DNA from 3 places in the Salmonella sp. A1325 genome. Region 1 is predicted to be linked to each of the others. Evidence: predicted binding sites of a transcription regulator. Region 1 holds the regulator's gene; each other region holds the start of a gene.
What was found. Region 1 encodes CRP, which controls carbon source genes, mostly activating them, when cyclic AMP is high. Its sites were predicted from a motif close to ATGTGANNNNNNTCACAT; they were not measured.

Region 1 (2,273 bases):
GAAAAGCCCGTAGTAGACGCTTGTAATCATTATTGTTGTGCGCCGAAAGCATATGCATCTGTTGGTAACACTGGGTAATGAGATCGACCGCTTTTTGCTGGCGTATCAGCAGGGGAGGCAGCGCTTTTTCCGGATCGATATGTTGGGTGAGCAGGCTGTATTTCGCTTCGCAATAATCGGCCAGTTCACGGTATAACAAACTCAATGACTCGCGCAGCGGCTGTTCGCGCCATAGCCAGAACCAAAACCAGTTAAACACGCCGTACCATAGCGTGCCCAGCGCATAAATGAGCAGTGGCTCCCAGACGGGCATGTATCCCGCAAGACTCAGGGTAAAGATGGCGGCAATCAGCGACGCTGGCAGTAGCCGCGCGTGAAGCGGGCTAATTTCCGCCGTCACGCCAAGCACCAGCGTGAGCCCGGTCAGGATCAACGGCAGGGGGATGGATTCCGCCAGCAGAAGTTGCGTTACCAGACTGCATCCGGCGAACAGCGACGCGCCGATGATCAGGCGTTTAAAAAAGCGTTTGTGCGGGGTATCCAGACCTGCAATGTTGCAGCAGGCGGGAACGAGAGAGAAAAGCAAGCCCAGGTGTAGCTGGCCTATCAATAAACCAACAGCCACAGGCAGGCACAGCACCAGCGTTTGCCGTAGTGCGTAATTAATCTCTGGGTGATAAATCAGTCTTCGCCACATCGATGCAAACAAAAATGGCGCATGATAAAACGCGCCATTCTGACGGAATTAACGGGTGCCGTAGACGACGATGGTCTTGCCATGCGCGGAGATCAGGTTTTGATCTTCCAGCATTTTCAAAATACGACCAACGGTTTCGCGGGAGCAGCCGACGATCTGGCCGATTTCCTGACGGGTGATTTTGATCTGCATCCCATCCGGGTGCGTCATGGCATCGGGCTGTTTCGCCAGATTCAGCAGCGTCTGAGCGATACGCCCGGTGACGTCAAGGAAGGCGAGGTTACCTACTTTTTCAGAGGTGACTTGTAAGCGACGAGCCATCTGGGAAGAGAGGCGCATCAGAATATCCGGGTTGACCTGGATTAATTGGCGAAATTTTTTGTAGGAAATTTCAGCGACCTCACATGCGGTTTTCGCACGTACCCAGGCGCTGCGTTCCTGACCTTCTTCAAACAGGCCCAGTTCACCAATAAAATCACCCTGATTCAGATAAGAAAGGATCATTTCTTTCCCTTCCTCATCTTTGATCAGCACTGCCACGGAGCCTTTAACGATGTAGTACAGCGTTTCTGCTTTTTCACCCTGGTGAATCAGCGTGCTCTTTGACGGGTACTTATGAATGTGGCAATGAGACAAGAACCATTCAAGAGTCGGGTCTGTTTGCGGTTTGCCAAGCACCATGCGCGGTTATCCTCTGTTATAAGCTGTCTCCAGAGCCAGAAAACGGCACTGTCTCTGGGGTTGCAAAAATATACTTCCCGCTACCTGGGAAGGGGGCTACGAAAATAGATTGTAGCCTGTAATGTGATGTCCTCTGCATACATGCAGTACGTCAATGTATTACTGTAGCATCTTGTCTGTTTTAGCATAGCTTTCGCCGTGTGTCTCCTGGTGTCTCGCTTCAGCATGACCCAGGTCGCCTTCCATTGCGACTTTTGTTGTATGCGCGTAATCTTTCAGGAAAATTGAAACATTGGAGTTACGAAATATGCAAGCGCGTGTAAAGTGGGTTGAAGGGCTCACGTTCCTCGGAGAGTCCTCCTCCGGCCACCAGATTTTAATGGATGGCAACTCCGGTGACAAAGCGCCGAGTCCGATGGAGATGGTATTAATGGCGGCTGGCGGATGTAGCGCTATTGATGTGGTATCAATCCTGCAAAAGGGCCGTCAGAATGTCACCAACTGCGAAGTGAAGCTGACATCCGAGCGCCGGGAAGACGCGCCGCGCCTGTTTACGCACATTAATCTGCATTTTATCGTTACCGGCAGCGATCTGAAAGAGGCTGCCGTCGCGCGCGCTGTCGATCTCTCCGCGGAAAAATATTGCTCGGTGGCGCTAATGCTGGAAAAAGCGGTCAATATTACCCATTCGTATGAAGTGATTGCGGCGTAACATGTGATGCCGGATGGCGGCGTGGCTTTATCCGGCCTACCCGTTTTTATCTCGTAGGCCCGATAAGCGTAGCGCCATCGGGCATTTCACCGCGGTTATTCGATTTTTTTGCCTTCCATTAATCGCTGCACCAGCGGCAACATAATCAGCTCCATCGCCAGCCCCATTTTGCCGCCCGGCACC
Region 2 (2,273 bases), on a different contig from region 1:
GCCACCGCAGCACCTCATGTTGAATGCTTGCCGGATGGCGCTACGCTTATTCTGTCTACCGCTCGCCGCCGTAGGCCAGGTAAGGCGCAGCCGCCATCCGGTATTAAAGGGTATAATTATCAGCATATTGGCGACGAAAACGTTGATAGCGTTCGCGTTACTGGATTATCGCATCGCGTCCCTGACGGATATCCCGCGGCGACCAGTTAAATTCTCGGCGAAACAGAGTCGAAAAGTGGTTACTGTCGCCAAAACCGCAGCGGTACGCGATTTCTGTCACGCTATGATCGCTATGGCGCAATAAATGCCGGGCTTTGATCAAACGCAGGCGATTAAGGTAACGTTGCGGCGTCAGCCCGGTATGCTGTTTAAGCTGACGATGCAGCGTACGTAGCGACAGCGAAAACTGTTCAGCTACCGCCTCCCAGCAAACCTCCTCCGCAAAATGGTCTTCCAGCCATGCCATCAGTTGGTTGAGTTTGGCGTCGTTATTGGTCGCGCCTTCCATCAGGCTACTGCGGCGTAACAACACCAGTAGTTGCATAAACAAAATTTCGCGATTCGCCACCGCAGGCGCATCCATGCTGTCTCCGGCGCGCTCCATCAGACCGACCAACTGGCGCACCTGCTGCAACACACTCTGATTCACCCGCCAGTGCGAAGGATAGTAACCATCCTGCTCCTGCGGCAGCAATTGATCCAGCCCCGCCAGGAATTGGAAAGCGTCCGGCGAACGCCACAGTACATTCGTCAGGCATAGGTTGTCGGTATGTTCATATAAATGCCGGTCGTGATCGCGAACAAAACACACGGTACCGCCGCTGATGGTATACGGCTGCCCGTTGAATACATGAATGCCCGTACCGTGTTCCACAATCACGATTTCATGAAAATCATGATGATGTTCAGGGAAAGCGGCTTGCGGCAGACGGGGTTCAATCGCCACGGGCGCTTTACCTGATGGAAAAAAATCCACGCTATGCAGTACGGTCATGGTTGCTTCCTCCTGAATTCAACATGTCCGAATAGTAATTAAGGGCTATCGGCCTCACCTTAAATTTTTGACGCTAAAGCGCGCAAACATGGTCTTTTTTTCAAGAAAAGGCGGGAAAAAGCGGGAAATGCGGACGACATCACACCGGCCTATTAGTAGAAACTGTGAACGCTATCACGTTCATCTTTGCCTTGTTGCCAGCGGCTCATTTTCCTGTCAGTAACGAGAAGGTAGGTCTTTGAGGGCTTTTTTAGACTGTGCGCAATGACTCTAAGAAGGACCTGATTATGACTTTTCGCCATTGTGTCGCGGTTGATCTCGGCGCATCCAGCGGGCGCGTGATGCTGGCGCGTTACGACAGCAAACACCGTACCCTGACGCTACGTGAAATTCACCGTTTTGTGAACTGCCTACAAAAAACAGACGGGTTTGACACCTGGGACATCGACAGTCTGGAAAAGGATATCCGTCTTGGTCTGAAGAAAGTCTGCAATGAAGGCATTCTTATCGACAGCATCGGCATCGACACCTGGGGCGTCGATTATGTCCTGCTGGATAAACAAGGTCAGCGTGTCGGCCTGCCGGTCTCCTACCGCGATAACCGTACCACGGGCATCATGTCGCAAGCGCTGGTCCAGATCGGCAAAAGCGAAATCTATCGCCGCAGCGGGATTCAGTTTCTGCCGTTTAACACCATCTATCAGCTACGCGCGCTGACGAAACAACAGCCTGAGTTAACAGCGCAGGTCGCTCATGCGCTGCTGATGCCCGATTATTTCAGCTACCGCCTGACCGGTGAAATGAACTGGGAATACACCAACGCCACGACCACCCAGTTGGTCAATATCAATACCGATGACTGGGACGAGACCCTGCTGACATGGACTGGCGCGAAAAAGAGCTGGTTCGGTCGCCCCTCGCACCCTGGCAATGTTATCGGCGACTGGATTTGCCCGCAGAGCAACCGTATTCCGGTGGTAGCCGTCGCCAGCCACGATACCGCCAGCGCCGTTATTGCCTCTCCGCTGGCAAATAAACATAGCGCTTACCTGTCTTCAGGCACCTGGTCGTTGATGGGTTTTGAAAGCAAAATGCCCTACACCACTGACGAGGCGCTGGCTGCCAATATCACCAACGAAGGCGGCGCGGAAGGGCGTTATCGGGTACTGAAAAACATTATGGGTTTGTGGCTGCTCCAGCGTGTGCTGAAAGAACGGCGCATTACCGATCTGCCTGCGCTTATCGCCCAAACAGAAGCGCTGCCGGCCTGCCGTTTCCT
Region 3 (2,273 bases), on a different contig from region 1:
ACGGAATACTGAAGCAGGAAAAGGGTGGCTGGCGTAGGATCAGTCGCGTTCAATGGTTAAAGCAACGCCCTGGCCGCCACCGATACACAGCGTCGCCAGGCCTTTACGCGCGTCGCGTTTAACCATTTCGTGCACCAGTGAAACCAGAATTCGACAGCCGGAAGCGCCAATGGGATGCCCCAGCGCAATCGCGCCGCCATTAACGTTTACCCGTCGCTCATCCCATTCCAGCATTTTTCCTACCGACAACGCCTGGGCGGCAAACGCTTCGTTGGCTTCGATAAGGTCGACCTCCGTCAGTTGCCAGCCGGCGCGCTCCAGACAGCGCCGGGTAGCATATACCGGCGCAATCCCCATTAGCGCAGGATCGACGCCGACGCTGGCAAACGCGCGAATGCGCGCCAGCACCGGCAACCCCAGCGCCTGGGCTTTCGCCTCGCTCATCATCATCACCGCGGCGGCGCCATCGTTGATTGAGGAGGCATTACCCGCCGTCACCGAACCTAAACTATCAAACGCCGGATGCAGCAGGGCTAACCCCTCCGCACTGGCGTCGGCCCGCGGTTGTTCATCCGTATCGACAATTGCGGTCTGCCCATTACGTTGCGTGACGATGGGGACAATCTCATCTTTAAAACGTCCGGTATCAATCGCGGCCCTGGCTTTTTGCTGCGAACTGAGCGCATAAGCATCCTGTAACTCGCGGCTGATGCCATATTCCCGCGCCAGGTTTTCTGCCGTCACGCCAATGTGATAATCGTTGAAGGCATCCCATAAGCCATCATGTACCAGACTATCCACCAGATTGTCGGCATCAGGCAACGCGCCGGTACGACTGTCATTGAGGACATGCGGCGCACGGCTCATATTCTCCTGCCCGCCCGCGATAACAATGTCCGCTTCGCCGCACTGAATAGCCTGCGTCGCCAGGTGCAACGCTTTTAAACCGGAACCACAAACGTCATTAATGGTAATGGCGGAAACGGTAGTCGGCAGCCCTCCTTTGATGGCTGACTGGCGCGCCGGATTCTGCCCGGCACCAGCCGTCAGCACCTGACCGAGGATGACCTCATCGATAGCGTTAGCGTCCACGCCGGTGCGCTCAATTAACGCTTTTACGACCATGCTCCCCAGCTCGACGGCGGAATGACGGGCCAGCGTTCCCTGAAAACAGCCGATGGGTGTCCGTAAAGCCCCCACTATCACAACCTCTTTCATTACCACCTCAGCGCAAAATGACACCGCCATAGTAGAGCATTGTTAAAATTAGTTATCTTGATTGTTTAAAAAAAGTGAGTTTTATCACAAAGGAAATGACGCTGATTTGACGGTGACGCAGCTTATTTCTGCTGCAAATGGTAGCGAAGCCAGTTCCCCGCCGTTCCGGGCGGCGTTTTCTTGTTCCACAGCAAATCAATAGCAATCGCCCTCGGCCAGCCAGGAACATCCAGCTGCGCCAGCGGTTTTTCCGCCGCAAACTCTTCCACCAGCGCGCAGGGCAATACGCACCAGCCAAATCCCTGAACCGCCATGCTCAACAGCAATAAATAGTTTGGCGCTGACCAGGCCGGGCCGCGCGTAATGTTGGCGTTAGAGTCAAGATAGGTATTCAGACGCAGCTCGCGCCAGGTATGCAGTTGTTCCCATTGCAGGTTCGTCTGCGACGCCAACGGATGCGTGGTCGCCACATAAACCCCCATCCAGCTTTGAACAGGCAGACGCGTCGCGCCAATGTTTGTGGGATAGTCATCACGCGCTTCAATCAGGCCTATCTGGGCGCGCCCTTTTTGCAGCAGGTCGATGACATCATCATTTTCTCCGATCAAGCATTCAAACTCGGTATGCGGAAATTGACGATCAAACTGCGCCATTAACTCTTCCAGACTGTCAGGGTGCAGGGTATCAGAGAGGACGAACGTGAGTCTTGCCTCCGTCTCGCCGGATAACGTCAGCGCCACCTCATCCAGACGATCGCTCGCCGATAAAATAGCCTGAACATAGCTAAGCACCCGTTTTCCTTCTTCGGTCAGAACGGGCTGGCGCGAAGATCGATCAAATAATGAAAATCCCAGATCCGCCTCCAGATGCGCAATGGCGGTACTAATGGTGGACTGGCTTTTACGCAGGCGGCGCGCCGCCGCAGAAAACGAACCGCAAGAGACGGTCTCAACAAATGCCATTAACGCTTCAGGTGAGTAACGCATAACCTATCTACTTTATCGATGGATGTTATCTTTTAGGTATCACATTAAACGATAAAATAGCGGAAATTT

Region 2: a site for CRP is predicted at 1,122-1,139, ahead of rhaS (HTH-type transcriptional activator RhaS). Genes of this name have one in related genera too.
Region 3: a site for CRP is predicted at 1,291-1,308, ahead of NAZ64_RS05410 (acetyl-CoA C-acetyltransferase). Genes of this name have one in related genera too.

Annotation. Positions count from the first base shown of each region.
Region 1 covers NZ_JAMLWO010000004.1:15,354-17,626, reverse strand. The annotation lists gene NAZ64_RS09465 (YccS/YhfK family putative transporter) at 1-697, opposite strand, end outside; gene crp (cAMP-activated global transcriptional regulator CRP) at 746-1,378, opposite strand; gene NAZ64_RS09455 (OsmC family protein) at 1,686-2,090, shown strand; gene NAZ64_RS09450 (phosphoribulokinase) at 2,186-2,273, opposite strand, start outside.
Region 2 covers NZ_JAMLWO010000011.1:112,987-115,259, forward strand. The annotation lists gene rhaR (HTH-type transcriptional activator RhaR) at 1-5, opposite strand, end outside; gene rhaS (HTH-type transcriptional activator RhaS) at 158-994, opposite strand; gene rhaB (rhamnulokinase) at 1,282-2,273, shown strand, end outside.
Region 3 covers NZ_JAMLWO010000002.1:314,488-316,760, forward strand. The annotation lists gene NAZ64_RS05410 (acetyl-CoA C-acetyltransferase) at 40-1,218, opposite strand; gene NAZ64_RS05415 (LysR family transcriptional regulator) at 1,341-2,204, opposite strand.